Regions from separate parts of the Halomonas sp. DP4Y7-1 genome, predicted to be linked through region 1. Evidence: predicted binding sites of a transcription regulator. Region 1 holds the regulator's gene; the other holds the start of a gene.
The links. The regulator sigma-54, encoded in region 1, starts transcription at its own class of promoters, with help from an activator protein. The targets are predictions, from matches to a motif close to TGGCACNNNNNTTGCTNT.
Positions count from the first base shown of each region.

Region 2: a site for sigma-54 is predicted at 1,236-1,253, ahead of KUV72_RS02525 (nitrate reductase). Genes of this name have one in related genera too.

Region 1 is NZ_JAHVKS010000004.1:126,443-131,681, forward strand. It holds gene rapZ (RNase adapter RapZ) at 1-93, opposite strand, end outside; gene ptsN (PTS IIA-like nitrogen regulatory protein PtsN) at 317-799, opposite strand; gene hpf (ribosome hibernation-promoting factor, HPF/YfiA family) at 806-1,114, opposite strand; gene KUV72_RS09535 (RNA polymerase factor sigma-54) at 1,295-2,707, opposite strand; gene lptB (LPS export ABC transporter ATP-binding protein) at 2,900-3,625, opposite strand; gene lptA (lipopolysaccharide transport periplasmic protein LptA) at 3,625-4,155, opposite strand; gene lptC (LPS export ABC transporter periplasmic protein LptC) at 4,200-4,775, opposite strand; gene KUV72_RS09555 (KdsC family phosphatase) at 4,772-5,239, opposite strand, start outside.
Region 2 is NZ_JAHVKS010000001.1:620,179-625,417, forward strand. It holds gene KUV72_RS02515 (CmpA/NrtA family ABC transporter substrate-binding protein) at 1-193, opposite strand, end outside; gene KUV72_RS02520 (ANTAR domain-containing response regulator) at 190-804, opposite strand; gene KUV72_RS02525 (nitrate reductase) at 1,403-4,213, shown strand; gene cobA (uroporphyrinogen-III C-methyltransferase) at 4,368-5,231, shown strand.

The DNA of each region.
Region 1 (5,239 bases):
GTTGTCAATGGCATAGAAGCCCAGGTCTTCGAGAGCCTGAAGCGCCACGGACTTTCCCGAGCCAGAGCGACCACTGATGATCACGAGCTGCATGTCCTGTCTCCTTGGCAGGGGGCGATAAGAGGGCAGTAGGTGTCAGGCGGTCACCGCGCGGTGACAGCCAGATCACGCTCGATCAGAGCGTGCTATCTAGCTAGATGGTAATCAGCTAGAGGTTAATCAGCGAGGCCCCTGTTAGCGAGGCGCCATTCTTCTAGGCGCCAGGCAAGGCGTGCGCCATCAAGACATAGGATCAAGGCGCTTTCGGCGTGTGCCGTCAGGTCGTGGCGTCGCCGGGGGCTTGCTGGCGAATCGCTTCCTGCAAGCGCTCGTGCAGCTCGCGCTGGGACGTCGCGTGGCGCAGGCGATGTCGGGTATCGGCGTCATTCATGACCCCGGCCACCTGTCCCAGCAGGGCAAGGTGAGCATCATCCGCTTCCTCAGGCACCAGCAAGACAAATACCAGGTCCACCGGTTCGCCGTCGATGGCGTCGAAATCAATCGGCTCTGCCAGCTTGAGAAAGCCAGAGATAGGGGCCTTGCAGTGAGGGTTGCGAGCATGCGGAATGGCCACGCCATTGCCGATGCCGGTGCTACCCAGACGTTCGCGGCCGATCAGGCGACTGAAGACTTCCTGGCTATCCAGGCTTGGTGTGTTCTGCGCAATGAAGGTGCTGAAAAATTCCAGCACCCTCTTCTTGCTGCCCCCCGGGACGTCAAATAGCGTGCGCTCGGGGGGGAGAATGGCATCCAATGTCATGAGAGGTCAGCGAATTCCGGCGCCTTGGGCGCGGGCTTGGGATTTTTCCTTGTGCTTGACGAGCTGGCGGTCCAGCTTGTCGGCAAGGGCGTCGATGGCGGCGTACATGTCGCCGTCCTGGGCTTCTGCATGCAGGTCTGCACCGGCAGCGTGAAGCGTACAGGCAGCCTGTTGGCGCTCCTTCTCCACCGAGAGGGTGACCTGCACATTGGTGATGTTGTCGTAGTGGCGCTCCACACGGGCGAGCTTCTCTTGTACGTAGTCACGCAGGGGATCGGTCAATTCGACGTGGTGGCCGGTAATGTTGACTTGCATGACAAGGCTCCTTGCTCTTGCGGGTGGTAGCTCGATTGTAACCCTTTTTCCGATCCTGCAAACCCCCCTGCTTCTACGCATTAAGACGCAGATGTCGTGCGATATTTCAAGCGCTTGCGCTTTTCATGCAACTGCGCTACGCACTCTGCTCTTCGCCTGTCTCGAGCCTTCTGGCCGGGCTCAGCGCAGGCGCTTGCGCTCGCTTGAAGAGGGAATATTCATCGCTTCTCGATACTTGGCGACGGTGCGTCGGGCGACGTTGACACCGTCTTCGGCGAGCAGCTCCACCAATTTGCTGTCAGACAGCGGTTTGCGAGGCGGCTCCTGCTGGATCAGCGACTTGATCATGGCGCGTATGGCAGTGCTGGAATGGGCATCCCCATCCTGACCAACCTGGCTGGAAAAGAAATACTTGAGCTCGAACACTCCCCGTGGCGTATGCACGAATTTCTGGGTCGTCACCCGGGAGATGGTCGATTCGTGCATCTCGACCTTGGCCGCAATGTCTGCCAACACCAGCGGTTTCATGGCGGCTTCACCCTGCTCGAGGAAGTCGAGCTGCCGCTCCATGATTTCGCGTCCGACCCTCAACAGGGTGTCGTTGCGGCTTGCCAGGCTCTTGATCAGCCAGCGCGCCTCCTGCAGGTGGTCCTTCAGAAACTGGTTGTCCTGGCTCTTGTCGGCCCGTCGGATCAACGCCGCATAGTCGGGTTGAATGCGCAGGCGTGGCATCGCCTCAGGGTTCAGCTCGACGCGCCAGCCTTCTTCGGTGTGGCGGACCACCAGATCGGGAATGACATAGTCGTTGTCGCTGTCGCCGTACTGGCTGCCAGGCCTAGGGTCGAGGCCACGGATCAGTTCGATGACATCGTCCAGCTGCTCTTCGGTCAGGCTCAGGCGGCGCTTCAGCAGACGACGATCACCGCTGGCCAGCGCCTCGAGAAACTGGCGTACCAGTCTTCCCGCCTGGGGCAGAAGGGGGGTGTCACGGGGCAGGCTGTCCAGTTGCAGCTGCAGGCATTCGCGCAAATCTCGGGCAAATACACCGGTAGGTTCGAATTGCTGCAGCCTGGCCAGCACCGACGCCACGTCCTGCAGGGGCGGGGCAGCAGCGTCGTCATCGGCCAGGCCCTGGGCGATATCGTCAAGGTGTCCCACCAGGTAGCCATCGCCGTTGACCGCGTCAATCAGGCACTCTGCGATGCGCCTGTCATTATCATTGAGGTCCAGCAGGGCCAGCTGCCAGCTAAGGTGGCCATGCAGGGATTGCCCGCTGGCCTGGCGCTCGAAGTCTGGCGCCTCGGCGCTGCCGGCCGGGGCGGTGCCAAGGTCTTGATAGGTATCGGACCAGTCGCTGTCGACCGTTAGCTCGGAGGGGATCTCGTCGGCCCAGTCGTCGTCCTTGCTGTCCTTGACCTGCAGCTCGCCGAATTCATCCTCCAGCTCGAGCATCGGGTTGGCCTCGAGCGCCTGCTGGACTTCCTGGCGCAGGTCCAGCGTGGAAAGCTGGAGCAGGCCAATAGCCTGTTGCAGCTGAGGGGTCATGGTCAGCTGGGTGCCGATCTTCAGCTGCAGTGACGCCTTGAGGGCCATGATGTGACTTCCGTTCGTGGAGCTGAAAAGCCTTACCCTAACGGCGGGTCAGGTACCATGCAAGCTTCTTGCCAACTTGTGGGCAGGGGGTGGCGCGCAGGGCTTGCAGTGCCCCGCATGCGCGTCAGTGCAAGGTCGAGCGGGCGCCATGAAGACCCTGCCAACATAGCGGCCCGGCAGCGCCCGTGGTGGCTAAAGGCGAAAGTTTTCGCCGAGATAGACTTCCTTGACGCGCTGGTTGGCAAGGATCGACTCGGCACTGCCTTCGGCGATGATCTGGCCGTCGCCGACAATGTAGGCGCGGTCACAGATGTCCAGCGTCTCGCGCACGTTGTGGTCGGTGATCAAGACGCCGATGTCACGAGCCTTGAGCTGGCGAATGATCGACTTGATCTCGCCGACGGAGATCGGATCCACCCCGGCAAAGGGTTCGTCGAGCAGAATGAAGGCGGGTTCTGTGGCCAGGGCTCGGGCGATCTCGACCCGGCGTCTTTCCCCGCCGGACAGGCTCATGCCCGGGTTGTCGCGAATGTGGCTGACATGGAAGTCTTCGAGCAGTTGCTCAAGGCGCGCCTGGCGACCGTCCCGGTCGAGGTCCTTGCGGGTCTCGAGGATCGCCATGATGTTGTCGGCTACGGACAGCTTGCGGAAGATGGAGGCTTCCTGGGGCAGGTAGCCAATACCCGCCAGTGCCCGCTGGTGCATGGCCGCGCGGCTCAGGTCGTCATCGTCGATGCTGATGGTGCCAGCATCCGCCCTGACCAGTCCGACGATCATGTAGAAGGAGGTGGTCTTGCCTGCGCCGTTGGGGCCCAGCAGGCCCACAATGCTGCCCTGTTCGATGGACAGGCTGATGTCCTGGACGACGCGGCGCTTCTTGTAGCTCTTGGCCAGATGGCGAGCGTGGAGAGTCTTCATCAGTTTCCTTGGCTTTCCGGCTCGAGGGTCATGCGAATGCGCTGCTGGCCGTCGACACCCTGTGCGCTGGAGCGAGCCTGGACGACGCGGCGATCCAGAAAGTACTCCAGGTAGGCACCGTCGAAGGTGTCATTGGCCTTGTGCAATTCCGCCTGGTCGATGAGTTCCATGCGGCGCTCGGCAACATGGTAGACCACCTTCTTGCCCCAGCCCTTGACCACCGGCTCTTCCGGCGAAGGCTGCTGCTCCAGATAGGCACGGGAGCCAGTCGCCGTGGCGCGGGATAGCTGACCCTGGTCGTTGCGCTGAATTTCCACACGCTCACCGGTCAGCAGCATGCTGCCCTGCTGAATACGCACATCGCCGGTATATACCGCTGTGCCTGCGCGGTCATCCAGGTCCAGTTGGTCGGCCTCTACCTGAATGGGGGCGCTGCGGTCGCTTTCCAGCGCCAGGGTGACGGTGCTGGTGGCGACGCTCGTCAGGCCCAGGGCCAGGGCGAGCAGTAGCGCGGGACGGGGACGCATCATGGAAGTGACTCCTTGTTAGGGCTCGGGCTGAGTGTGGCTCTGGCTTATTGAGGCTCTGGCGGATGATAGCCGGTGACATTGTCGGTCAGACGGGCGGTATTGTCATGGATCCAGGCATCGAAGCGCTCGCCTCGCATTTCCTGGGGGGGCTGGCGCAATACCGCAGGCGTCTCACTCCAGGCGTGGCCTGAATCGCTGTCATAGACCAGTACCTCGGTATCCAGCTGCCAGCGCTCGGCAGGGGCCTCAAGGTGGGCATCTCCGGTCAGTGTCAGAGGGTTGCCGTCCGGGCCAAGTTCGCCGTCGGTGGCAGTGGCGATCCACAGGCGGCCACTGTCATCGACAAGCTCCATGTCAGGTTGGTCGACGCGGGTGATGTCATCCAGCGGGGTGTGCACCAGACGTGGGGTCGTGATGCGTTGATGGGGCGCACCCTCGGTGTCGAAGCGCGTCAGGGTGGCATCGATCAGGTAGTAGTCCGGCTCGCCGGCCTGATCGTCGGTGATCAGGTCGGGCACAGTGCCGTCCCGCGGGTCGAGCAGGGCCAGACCACCGCCCAGCACCAGCAGCAGGATGACCAGCCAGAAACGGAAACCGGGCCGCAGTGCACGCCATGTCATATCAGGGGTCCGTCCTTCAGATAGCTGTTCACCACGCCGTCGAGGCGGCCCTGGGCCGCCAGCAAGGTATCCGTGATTTCGCGTACTGCGCCATGACCGCCGCAGCGCTCGGTGACCCAGCGGGCGCGTTCGCGAATGTAGAACGGGGCGCCTGGCACGCTGATGCCCACGCCACAGCGGTCAATGCACGGCAGGTCGGGCAGGTCGTCTCCACAATAGGCCACCTCTTCCAGTGACAGCGACAGCTCGGCGCACAGCGATGCCAGCGCCGGCAGCTTGCGTTCGACACCTTGCTGGACGTGCTGGATGCCCAGCGCCTTGGCGCGCTGGGAGACCATGGGTGAGCTACGCCCGGTGATCAGGGCGACGTCGATTCCCGCGCGCCTGGCCAGCTTGATACCGTGGCCATCGAGGGTGTTGAAGGCCTTCAGTTCCGTACCGTCGGCATGAAAGATAAGCTGCCC
Region 2 (5,239 bases), on a different contig from region 1:
CAGCGACCTTGTCGCGCAGTGTCGACCAGGCGTTCTCTCGTGACAGGCTGACATCGAGGCCCTGCGCGCTGAAAAAGCCGCCTTCCCTGGCGATGATCAGCAGTGCCGCGTCCAGCAGCGGGACGAAGCCAAGGGTCAATCCTGCGAGCTCTGGTGCGCTGGTCGATGGCTGAGTGGCCTTCCCTATGCTCATGATCCCTGCTCCAGTGGTTTGAGAATATCGATGACGTTCTGGGCGACCTGGGCGATGCGCTGGCCGCGGTCCATGGCCAGCTTGCGCAGCATCCGGTAGGCCTGTTCTTCATCGCAGCTCTGGTGCTTCATCAACAGGCCCTTGGCCTGTTCGATGCGCTTGCGGTCGGCCAGCTGATTGCGAGCCTTGTCGAGGTCTCTGCGCATGCCCTGAAAGGCCTCGAAGCGGGCGATGGCAACCTCGATCACGGCCTTGACCCGGTTGGCGGCCAGGCCATCGACGACGTAGGCGCTGACCCCCGCCTTGACCGCTGCCTTGAGGGATTGCGGATCATGCTGATCGGCAAAGAAGACCACCGGCCTGGGATTTTCCCGTTGCAGCAGGGCCATGCTCTCCAGGGTGTCCCGGTCGGGGGATTCCATGTCGATAATGACCACATCGGGCTGATGCTGGCGCACCATGTCATTCAGGCTTGCCGGACTCGATAGCCGGCAGACGACCCGATGGCCATCGTTGGCCAGGGCCTCTTCGACCATGGCCGCGCGCACGATCTCATCGTCGACCAGCAGCACACTCAAGGTGTCAGGTTCAGGCATCGGCATAGAAGGCATGGCTCTTGTCGGGCGCTTGATAAAGGTAACGGTGTGGGTGGATGCACTGTGTGGTGGCAACTTGCCTCTGGTGTCAGCTGACAGCTCAGGGCGGCGTCTAGGCTTCGCTGGCGGCAATATGTGTTCCACCTGGTTAACTATCTTTTTTAATCAGAGTGATAGCGATGCACGGCTACGGTGCGCCGGGGGGTGAAGGGATGGGCAGGCAGGCAAGGGGCACGAATTGCACCGGATGGGTGCGAAACAACGCTTCGCGGTGAACGTCGTGGTGCATGGCCGCCTCGTTCAGCCCCATGCAATGCCCTGGCGGGCCCAGAGCGTGAGCCTTCACGCAACAGCCAGGCGGTCGCCCTCGGGCGGAGCGGAAAGCCGGTGTCACCGGGCGCACCTGCCCTGGCTGCCGGCAACCTGGAAGGGGGTTCCTGCCAAGATGGCACGAGGTTTGCTTCTGTAGTGGAAAGCGCAGACATCGGACAGCGACAGGTCTGCGCGCAACGGAAATCCAATGTGGGGTTTCCTCGGCAAAGACGCCCATTCAGCTCCTGGCCATGCCAGGCGCTGAGTGGGCGTTTTGCGTGATGGCTCACAGGAGAAGGGGATGACCCAGACAGATCATGACGGCGCGCCAGCCCAGCCAATCCTCGACCATGGCGACGGCAAACAGGCAGGCACGCTGACCACCTGTCCCTACTGCGGTGTTGGCTGCGGTGTCGCGCTGAGTGCCAAAGCGGGGAGCGCCGTGGTCGAAGGCGATGCCTCTCATCCCGCCAACTTCGGGCGTCTGTGCGTCAAGGGAACCGCGCTGGCAGAGACATTGGGCCATCACGGCCGCCTGACGATGCCGCGGGTCGATGGTCACGAGACCCGTTGGGAGCAGGCGTTGGATACGCTCGCCGAGCGCCTGCTCAAGATACGTGAAGCCGCGGGGCCAGGTGCCATCGCTGGCTATCTGTCGGGACAGCTGTTGACCGAGGACTACTACGTCGCCAACAAGTTGTTCAAGGGGTTCATCGGTACCCCGCACCTGGATACCAACTCACGTCTGTGCATGGCCTCTGCTGTCGCCTCCTACAAGCGGACCTTTGGTGCCGATGCGGTGCCCTGTAATTACGAGGATCTCGAGGAGGCGGAGCTGGTCGTGCTGGTGGGATCCAACCTGGCCTGGAACCACCCGGTGCTCTACCAGCGGCTGCGGCTGGCCAAGTCGCGTAATCCCCTGTTGAGGGTGGTGGTCATCGACCCACGCGTCACTGACAGCTGCGAGGTCGCCGATCTTTACCTGGGACTTCGCCCAGGCTCGGATGCGGCGCTGTTCAACGGGCTGCTTGCGTGGATGGCGCGCCATCAGCGACTGGACAGGGTGTACCTGCAGCGTCATACGGATGGCAGTGACGAGGCGCTGAAAGCGGCCTTGGTCGATGCTCCCGATATCGATGCGGTCGCGGCGGCGTGCGACCTGGACCCTGAGCGCCTGGAAACCTTCTACTACTGGTTTGCCACTCAGCTGCATGTGGTGACCCTCTACTCCCAGGGAGTCAACCAGTCGACCAGCGGTACCGACAAGTGCCAGGCCATCCTCAACTGCCACCTGGCCGGCGGCAAGATTGGGCTGCCCGGGGCGGGACCGTTCTCGATCACTGGGCAGCCCAACGCCATGGGCGGGCGTGAGGTCGGTGGCCTGGCCAACCAATTGGCGGCACACATGGATTACCACGCGCCGGGCGCGAGGGAGAGGGTGGCACGCTTCTGGTCGACTCAGACGGTGACCGCCACGCTGCCCGAAGGTCCAGGCTACAAGGCGATCGAGCTGTTCGAGGCGCTGGAGCGGGGAGAGATTCAAGCGCTATGGATTATCGCCACCAATCCTCTGGTCAGCCTTCCCGATAGTGATCGTGTTCGCGCCGCCATCGCCCGCTGTCCGCTGGTGATCGTGTCCGAGTGCATGGAGGATACCGAGCTGGTGGCGCTGGCGGACATCGTTCTTCCGGCCAGCGGCTGGTCGGAGAAGGACGGCACCGTGACCAACTCCGAGCGGCGCATTTCACGCCAGCGTGGTCTTCTTCCGCCGCCCGGAGAGGCGCGCCATGACTGGTGGATCCTGTGTCAGGTGGCCGCCCGCCTGGGTCTGGGGGAGGCCTTCGCCTACACCCATCCGGCCGAGATATTTGACGAACATGCGCGACTGTCAGGTCTCGACAACGACGGTCAGCGCGCTTTCGATATCTCGGGCCTGGCGGGACTTACCCGGCAGCAGTACGACGCCTTGGCACCCATCCAATGGCCGGTCACCCGCTCCGCTCCGCGGGGCACGCCGCGGCTGTTCGAGGATGGTCGCTTCTTCACCGAGACCGGCCGAGCTCGGCTCTGGCCGGTCTATGCCAAGGCGCCACAGCAGACCACCAGCCAGCAGTTCCCGCTGCGCTTGAACAGCGGCCGAGTGCGTGATCAGTGGCACACCATGACCCGCACCGCCCGAGCCAGCCGGCTGATGAACCATCGTGCCGAGCCCTTCGTCGAGGTGCATCGTGACGACGCTGCAGCACTGGGCCTGGTCGATCAGGCATTGGCGTCGATCCGTTCACCCACTGGAGAAATGCGGGCTCGTGTGCGGGTCGCCCCTGGCCAACGCCGCGGTGAGGTGTTTGTGCCGATTCACTGGACCCGGCGCTTCAGCCACTCGCCTCAGGCTGGCGCGCTGTTCGGCGGTGTCACCGATCCGCTCTCTGGGCAGCCGGAAACCAAGCATGGTGCGGTGATGGTTTCTCCTCTGGTGCATAGCTGGGAAGCCACCCTGGTGCTCGGTGACGATGCCTTGAGCACTATGAGCGATTCGCCGCGAGACGCGATGGCCAGCCTGGTCAAGGGCACCGAGTACTGGACGCGAGTACCGATGGCGGCTGGCGAGCGCTGGCAGTTGGCGGGGGATCTGCAGAGTGCCAGCCGCGACTGGCTGGCCTGGGCCCGCCAGCACCTTCCCGGTGAGGTGGGCCCGGTGCTGCAGGATCCGTCAGGCTGCCGCTGGCGCCTGGCCGGCTTCGATCAGGGGCGGTTGTGCTGGTGGCTGATGGTGGGACCGGTGACCGAGCTGCCCGGGTTGGGCTGGTTGTCGCAGCGCCTGACGGAAGCGGCGAAGGGCGAGGTGATGGCCCGGCAGGATCGTCGCCGCGTGCTGGCGGGTTGCGATGATGGTGCCGCCGATCAGGGACCTATTGTGTGCAGCTGTCACCAGGTGGGCCGCACCCCGATTCAACGCGCGATACGTGCCGGAGACGATTCGGTGGAGGCGCTGGGGGCGAGGTTGGCGTGTGGCACCCAGTGTGGCAGTTGTCTGCCGGAATTGAAGAGCCTTGTAGAAGAGGAGAAGAGCCGTGGTGCCATCAAGCCCCCGCAGCCAGTATCTGCATGCTGAGAACCCGTCCCCAGGGGCATCGAGCGTCAAGGCGTCCGCCGCTGGTACGTGGCGCAACAGCCCTGTCTGGCCGCGATGGATGGGGCTAGCCGTGCCGCTGTTGAAGCGCCTCGGTGGAAGCCGTTGCAGGCTTCGGCGCAGCGGTCAATCTGCGATGTTCGATACACCGGCACGAGCGCTGTCGCTGCTGTTGGCGCGGCTGGCGACGCTCTGTCAGCGTGGCGCCGATCGCCTCGACAGGCCCGTGCCGATAGCGGCTACTGGCCCACGTCAGGGGCAGGTATCGTTGGTGGGGGCGGGCAGTGGAGCCGGCGAGTTGCTGACGCTGCTTGCGCTGGAGCGACTCAAGCACGCTGATGCCGTCGTCTACGACCGGCTGGTGGGGCCTGACGTACTGGCGATGATTCCGGCCGGAGTGGAGCGGCACTATGTCGGCAAGGCCCGCGGGCATCATAGCCTCGACCAGGCCAGCATCGGGCAGATGCTGGTCATGCTCGCGCGCCAGGGCAAGCGTGTAGTGCGACTCAAGGGAGGCGATCCCGGTATCTTCGGGCGTCTGGGAGAAGAGCTGGATGCGCTGGAGGCAGCAGGGGTGCCCTGGGATATTGTCCCTGGCATCTCGGCGGCGGCCAGTGCCGCTGCTGCCATGGGAATTCCCCTGACCGAGCGGGGCCATGCCCAGAGTCTTCGTCTGGTGACCGCCCAGCAGTGTCGCGAGGGCGGCGAGCCGGACTGGAGATCACTGGCGCGCCAGGATGAGACGCTGGTTTTCTACATGGGCCTGAACAAGCTCACTGCGATCTGTCGAGGCCTCATCACAGCAGGGCTCCCACGAGACTGGCCGGTGATGCTGGTGGCCAACGCCAGCCTGCCCGAGATGGCGTCAGTGGTGGGTACGTTGGCGGATATCGACAGCCGTCTGGCGGCCAGCCCGCTGCCGTCTCCGTGTCTGATCATCGTCGGCAGTGTGGTCAGCCGGGCCAAGGTGACAGCAGCGGCTGAGGCAGCGACCTTGTAAGAAGGGCC